3 regions of the Streptomyces sp. NPDC005262 genome follow, and region 1 is predicted to be linked to each of the others. Evidence: riboswitches for the same ligand, from Rfam matches in the RefSeq annotation. Region 1 holds a riboswitch; each other region holds the start of a gene.
What was found. A riboswitch is a leader RNA that binds a small molecule or an ion and turns the genes downstream of it on or off. The one in region 1 is predicted to bind cobalamin.
Positions count from the first base shown of each region.

Region 2: another riboswitch for cobalamin. It lies ahead of ACFYP5_RS11780 (CbtB domain-containing protein); the one in region 1 lies ahead of ACFYP5_RS05465 (cobalamin biosynthesis protein).
Region 3: another riboswitch for cobalamin. It lies ahead of ACFYP5_RS01320 (ribonucleoside-diphosphate reductase subunit alpha); the one in region 1 lies ahead of ACFYP5_RS05465 (cobalamin biosynthesis protein).

Region 1 covers NZ_JBIAKK010000002.1:62,518-64,772, reverse strand. Annotated here, with positions in the region: gene ACFYP5_RS05465 (cobalamin biosynthesis protein) at 1-844, opposite strand, end outside; cobalamin riboswitch at 995-1,126, opposite strand; gene ACFYP5_RS05460 (hypothetical protein) at 1,278-1,511, opposite strand; gene ACFYP5_RS05455 (anion permease) at 1,524-2,255, opposite strand, start outside.
Region 2 covers NZ_JBIAKK010000003.1:409,512-411,766, forward strand. Annotated here, with positions in the region: gene ACFYP5_RS11770 (GNAT family N-acetyltransferase) at 1-264, shown strand, start outside; gene ACFYP5_RS11775 (CbtA family protein) at 354-1,127, opposite strand; gene ACFYP5_RS11780 (CbtB domain-containing protein) at 1,156-1,374, opposite strand; adenosylcobalamin (AdoCbl) riboswitch at 1,378-1,526, opposite strand; gene ACFYP5_RS11785 (histidine phosphatase family protein) at 1,654-2,250, shown strand.
Region 3 covers NZ_JBIAKK010000001.1:312,021-314,275, forward strand. Annotated here, with positions in the region: gene mctP (monocarboxylate uptake permease MctP) at 1-282, shown strand, start outside; gene ACFYP5_RS01315 (GNAT family N-acetyltransferase) at 434-934, shown strand; cobalamin riboswitch at 975-1,113, shown strand; gene ACFYP5_RS01320 (ribonucleoside-diphosphate reductase subunit alpha) at 1,257-2,255, shown strand, end outside.

The sequences.
Region 1 (2,255 bases):
CGGTCCGCACCGCACGGCCGGCCGCGCCGTTCAGCACCGGCCGGTGCTCGACACGGCCGCCGTACGCGAGGGTCCCGCCGAGCCGTACGCCGAGCGCGCCCGCGAACGAGGCCTCCACCGGCCCCGCGTTGGGGCTCGGGTGGCTGCCGGCGTCGGCCCGCCAGGCCCGTACCGCCCGACGTGGATGCCCACCGGCAACCACGGCGAGCGCGGCCGTGAGCCGGGCACCGGGCCAGCCCACGACGTCGTCCAGCCGGGCCGAGGCCCAGCCGTAGCGCAGATGGCGGGGTGACTTGTGCCCGACCATGGCGTCGAGGGTGTTGACGGCCCGGAAGGCGACGAGTCCGGGCACGCCGCCCAGCGCGCCCCACACCAGCGCGCCGACCACCGCGTCGGAGGTGTTCTCGGCTACGGACTCCACCACGGCGCGGGCGATCTGCGGCCCGTCGAGGGAGTGCGGGTCGCGGCCGCACAGATGGGGGAGCCGCTCACGGGCCAGCGCGATGTCACCGGCGGACAGCGCGCGGCCGATGGCGCGGGCCTCCCGCCCCAGCGATGTGCCGCCGACGACCGACCAGGTGGCGGCGGCGGTGAGGGCGACGGATGCGGCGGGACGACGGCGTACGGCACGGGCGGCCAGCGCGGCTCCGGCCGCGGCGCCTCCGGCGCAGACCAGGGTGTGCAGTGCGCCCCACCCGCGGTGGTCGCGCCACAGGCGGCGCTCGACGGCCGCGGCGGCCCGTCCGAACGCGGCGACCGGATGCCGCCGGCGGGGATCACCGAGCAGCTGATCGCCGATCAGACCGGCCGTGGCGCCGTACGCGAAGATGCGGTCGGCTCGCACGGTTCAGCCGGCCGTTGCGCCTCGAAGGACCTTCGTACAGCCGGCTCCCGGTGGGAGCGGCACAGAAACGGACGACGACGCACGGCAGCCGGGCATGGCGATATGTCCTCACTCAGGGTCCGCGCCCTGGTTCGACGTGACCGGCGGCGAGAGTCTCCTGGCTCCCGGATCCGCAGTTCCCCCGGCCTTCCAGCCCGCCTGCGCGAGCCGTGACTTCCGGTGTGGGGGACTGCTCCCCGGTGACAGTGGCGGGACCGCGCCGGATTCGCACCGGCTTCCTCTGCTGTCGCCGTAAATGGCTCCGGCAGTCCACCACGCTCCGCGAATGCCCGTCAACCTGGCCTTGACCTGCGGTGGCGCAGTGTGCGCAGACGCACATCGGGCCGGACACACGCGAGGTGTGTCCGGCCCGACGGGACGTGCGGGTGGGTGCTCAGGCGACGATCAGATAGATCCCGTACGCGACCGCGGCCGCGCAGAGCCCGAAGCAGACGTAGGCGCCGGTGCGGGCGAGTACCAGGGAGCCCGAGCCGGAGCCGCCCTGCGCCGCCGGTTCCGGCTGCTTGGAGAGGCCGACGATGCCCAGGGTGAAGAGGCCCACCAGCGCCACGGTGACGACGAGCGAGACGCCGAAGACGGAGCCGAGAGCTGCCCAGTCGATGTTCATGGTGATCTGTCCTTACACCGTGGCGGGCCGCGCCGGATCGGCGACGGTTCCGGCCGGGGCCGGGATGGTGGACTTGAGGTCCGTGGCTGCGGTCGCGTCCGCCGTGGTGGCCGGAGCGGCGGCCCCGGTGGGCGGCGGGGTGACGGCCGCGATGGCGGTGGTGATGACACCCGCCGGTTCGGCGGCGGGAGCGACATCGCCGTGACCGACCGGCTTGCGGCGGGACAGCAGCCAGATGGCGGCGGAGCCGCCGATCAGCAGCATGGCGACGACGACGACACCCCAGGTGCCCTGCTTGGTGAGGAACTCCGCACCCGCACCGACCAGACCGGCGGCCGGCAGGGTCAGACCCCAGGCGACGAACATCCGGGTCGCGGTGGACCAGCGGACCACACCGCCCCGGCGGCCCAGGCCCGCACCCATCACCGCGCCGGAGCACGACTGGGTGGTGGAGAGGGAGAAGCCGAGGTGCGAGGAGGCCAGGATGACCGTGGCCGCGCTGGTCTGGGCGGCGAAGCCCTGCGGCGGCTTGAGTTCGGTGAGGCCACTGCCCATGGTGCGGATGATGCGCCAGCCGCCGAGGTAGGTGCCGAGCGCGATGGCCATACCCGCGGAGACGATGACCCAGACCGGCGGGTTGGAGCCGGGGGAGAGAACGCCGCCGGTGACCAGGGCGAGGGTGATGATGCCCATGGTCTTCTGCGCGTCGTTGGTGCCGTGGGCGAGCGAGACCAGTCCGGCCGA
Region 2 (2,255 bases), on a different contig from region 1:
GGGTACGCCTCCGAGGCTCTGCGCGCGCTGCTGGAGTTCGCCCGGGCCGCGGGTGTCGCGTCGGTCAGGGGCGACGCCGACGTCGACAACGTCGCGTCCCAGCACGTCATGGCAGCGGCCGGTATGCGCTTCGTCGGGGAGGAAGACCTGCTGAGGCACTATCGGATCGACTGGGCGGCCGAACGCGGGGGCGGAGCGACGGCGACGGACGGAGCCGACGGGTACGCGCCTTCTCCCCAGGTCTCCGCCCGACGTCCATCATGACGCCGGGTACCCGGGCGTCTCGACCCCTCCCACGGCTGAACCCGCCAGGCGGCTCCTGGCGGGTTCGGTCGTAGTGGTGTTTCGGCCGGTCAGCCGGCAGCGGTGGCCGTGCGGGACGCGGTGCCGTCCCCCGCCGGGACCGGGTGCGGTGCCGGCACCAGCAGCCGTTCGGTCAGGTAGCCGAAGACCAGACCGAAAGTGGTCCAGAGCGTGGCCTGAACGGCGAGGGTGGCGAGGCGGAACTCCCAGAGCAGGCTTGCCGGGAAGTCCTTGCCGACCTCGTTGAACGAGGGCAGAAAGGCGTAGGCGAGCCCGATGACGAGGACGTAGGCGGCCGATGCGGCAATCGTCGCGTTCCAGTTGCCCAGGCGAGGAGCCAGCCGCTTGCCGAGGATGACGGCCGCAACGGCGAGCAGCACACTCAGAGCGACCATGAGGAAGAACATGGCGGTGCGTTGGCCGATCGTGTCGGGGTTGCCGACGGCCGGCGGGTTGGCCGGGTATTTGAGGAACGGCACGACATACACGGTCAGCAGGGCGCCGAACGCGATCAGTGCGGCCGTGGCCCGGGGGCCGAATGTGCCGATGCGGCCGAGGGCGTAGCAGAAGACGAGCGCGGCGATGCCGCCGATGGCCACGCCGAAGACGAGGACACCGGTGGCGAGGCCGGCCGTGGACTGCATGGCACGGCTGACGAGTTCCTCGCCGCCGCCGTGGTCGTGGCTGTGCGCCTCTTCGAGGGCGATCGCCGCGTCGACCCGCGACTCTCCGAGGAAGTAGGCGACGGCAAGTGCGAGCGCACCCGCGACGAGGCCCGCCAGCATGCCGCGGACCAGCAGGGCTCTGACAGATATGGAGTTCATGAGGGGTTCCCCTGGCTTGCGCGGTGGGTCAGTGGCAGGGGAAACCGAGCAGGTGGCGACCGTCGTGGACCCACTCGTGGACACCCTCGCCGGAGATGACCGCGGTGGCACCCTGCTCGGCACCGACGAAGTACAGCAGGACGAGCATGAGAATGCCGAAGAAGACCGCCCAAGGGGCAATGGCCTTCAGTGAGATGGGGGTGATGGCGGGTGATGCGACGGCGGCGGGGGCAGCAGTCTGTGCCATGGCAGAACCTCCTGGGGGAACACGCGTCCCGATCGTGGTGCCTGAGACGACAGTGCTGGGTCTGACTTCCCGTACGGATACGGGTTCACAGTGGCGCGACCGTGCCGGATTCTCACCGGACTTCCATCACACCGTCGTCATGTTCGTCGCGACCATACCGTCTGGGAGCACCCTGCCGCCATGGCACCATCTGCCCACCCCTCAGCCCTGGATGCCATGGTGTGCTTACTGAAGAGGCCACAGTTCAGGGAGTTGACGCGGGTGTTCACGGTACGGGTGATGTTGATCTCACCGGCGCTCAACGTGGCGCTGCGCGAGGCCCGCTTCGACGGTGACACCCCGCTCGACGCGTCCGGCGTCCGACGAGCGCGTGCGGTCGCGGCCGAGGTGCCTGCCGCCGACCACCGGGTGCACGGCTCGGACGAGCGTTGCACCGGGACCGCCGAGGCGTTGGGGCTTCGATCGAAGCCCGAACCCGCCCTTCGCCGCTGGGACTTGGGGCGCTGGCGCGGACAACGGCTGGCGGAGGTGAGCCGGGACGAGCCGGAGGCGGTGTCGAACTGGCTGTCCGACCCCTCGGCGGCCCCGCACGACGGTGAGTCGCTACTGGATCTGCATGCCCGGGTAGGCGGCTGGCTGGATTCACTGCATGGGGAGGGTGCCGATGACGGTAGCGTGCTCGCCGTGGTCGAACCCGCGGCGGTGCGGGCCGCGATCGTGCATGCGCTGGGCCTTCCGCCGCAGGCCTTCTGGCGGTTGGACGTCGCTCCGCTGACGCTGACCGAGCTCAGCGGTCGGTCCGGGCGCTGGAATCTGCGTTGCGGGCGGCCCCTGAGCCCCGGAACCGACGAGACCCCAGCTGCGCACGGACGGTAGCCGGG
Region 3 (2,255 bases), on a different contig from region 1:
GGTGTGGCGAGCCCGACCCAGGCGCACTTCGGCGGCTCATCGAAGGAGATCCCGGGGATCGGCGAGATCGGCTACATCGGCCTGACCGCGTTCGTGCTGAACGTGGTGGTGACGGTGGTGCTGACGTTCGTCCTGAACGCGGTGAAGGCCCCGGCCGGAATCGACGAGACGTCACCGGCCGACTACACGGCGGACGCGGGCGACCCGGGCGTGAAGGTCGAACTCCCGTTGGCCAGGCCTGAGCCGGCCTCCTCCCCCGACACGAGCCCGTCGACCAACTAGGCCTGCACGCCGGTCGAAAATGTGGCCCGGCCGGCGACGGAGGAAAGATCCGTCGCCGGCCGGGCCACACAGGTTTCTGACAGGGGCGGCACCCTGGCCCACCGGGGGCAGCTGCCCCCGGGGCCCCGCCCCCGTACGGCACACTGCCGCCATGGACATAGCGATCAGGCCCGTCGACCCCACCGAACACCACCTCCTCGGCGAGATCACCGCGTACGCGTACCTCGACGAAGGCCTGCTCGACCTCGGTGCCGACGACCCGTATCTCGGGCAACTCCGCGACGTGCCGCGCCGTGCCGCCGAGGCCGACGTGCTCGTCGCGGTCGGCGCCGACGGCCGGGTACTGGGCGGCGTGACATACGCACCGCCCGGCAACCCGTGGGCCGACATCGCCGGCCCCGGCGAGGCCGAATTCCGGATGCTCGCCGTCGCGCGGGAGGCGCGTGGCCTCGGGGCGGGCGAGGCGCTCGTACGGGCCTGTATCGACCGCGCACGGGGTACCGACGGCGTCGTGAGGCTCGTCCTGTCGACGCAGTCGACCATGCTCGCCGCCCACCGGATCTACGGGCGCCTGGGCTTCGTACGGACTCCGGAGCGCGACTGGTATCCCGTTCCAGGTCTCCAGCTGCTCACTTACAGCCTCACCCTGTGAACCCCGAACGACACAACATGTGGGGGCTGCCTCAACGGGCGGCCCCCACATGTATGCTCGTGCTCGCTGTCGCCGCAGGGAAATCCGGTGGGAATCCGGAACTGTCCCGCAACGGTGTGATCGGTGTACTTTTGCGCACCCTGTAAGTCCGAGGACCTGCCGACAGCGCGTCCGGCTCGACCGATCCGGACGCCCAGACGTCCGGGCCTCGCGGATGGGCCGGTGGACGCCGCACGGAGTGCTGTCCCCTTTCCCGGGCACGCCTCTGCCCGGCTGCCCCCGCTCCCCGCCCGGCCCCGAGCCGAGCGAGGGAGAGCACCACATGACCATCGCGCCAGCCGATCCGGCTTCAGTCGCCGAGTCCACGGGAACCACGAACGACGGGCCCGGGACCGCACTGCTGCGGACCCTGACCGACCTCACCGTCGATCTGCCCGACACCGACCCCGGTCGCGTCGCCGCCGCCGCACTGCGCGGCCGCAACGCCCGGTCGGACGAAGCAGAGCTCCGTTCGCTGGCCACCGAGGCCGCCGCGGGTCTGATCTCCGAGGACCCCGCGTACTCCCGGCTCGCCGCCCGCCTCCTCACCCGCACCATCGCGGACGAGGCGGCCGGTCAGGGCGCGGTGTCCTTCTCCGCCTCGGTCGCCGTCGGCCACCACGAGGGTCTGATCGCGGACCGCACGGCCGCGTTCGTCGCGCTCCACGCGGCCCGGCTCGACGCGCTGGTCGAGCAGTCGCTCGCCGACGGCGCCGACGACCGGTTCGGCTACTTCGGGCTGCGGACGCTGCACAGCCGCTATCTGCTGCGCCACCCGCACACCCGTCAGGTCATCGAGACGCCCCAGCACTTCATGCTGCGGGTCGCGGCCGGTCTCGCCGAGAACGACTCGGCGCGCGCACTGGACGAGGTCGCCTCGCTGTACGGCCTGATGAGCCGCCTCGACTACCTCCCTTCCTCCCCCACGCTCTTCAACTCCGGCACCCGGCACCCGCAGATGTCCTCCTGCTATCTGCTGGACTCGCCGCTGGACGAGCTCGACTCGATCTACGACCGCTACCACCAGGTGGCACGGCTCTCCAAGCACGCGGGCGGCATCGGCCTCTCGTACTCCCGGATCCGCGCCCGCGGTTCACTGATCCGCGGCACCAACGGGCACTCCAACGGCATCGTGCCGTTCCTCAAGACACTCGACGCCTCGGTCGCCGCGGTGAACCAGGGCGGCCGCCGCAAGGGCGCCGCCGCCGTCTACCTGGAGACGTGGCACGCGGACATCGAGGAGTTCCTGGAGCTGCGCGACAACACGGGTGAGGACCAGCGG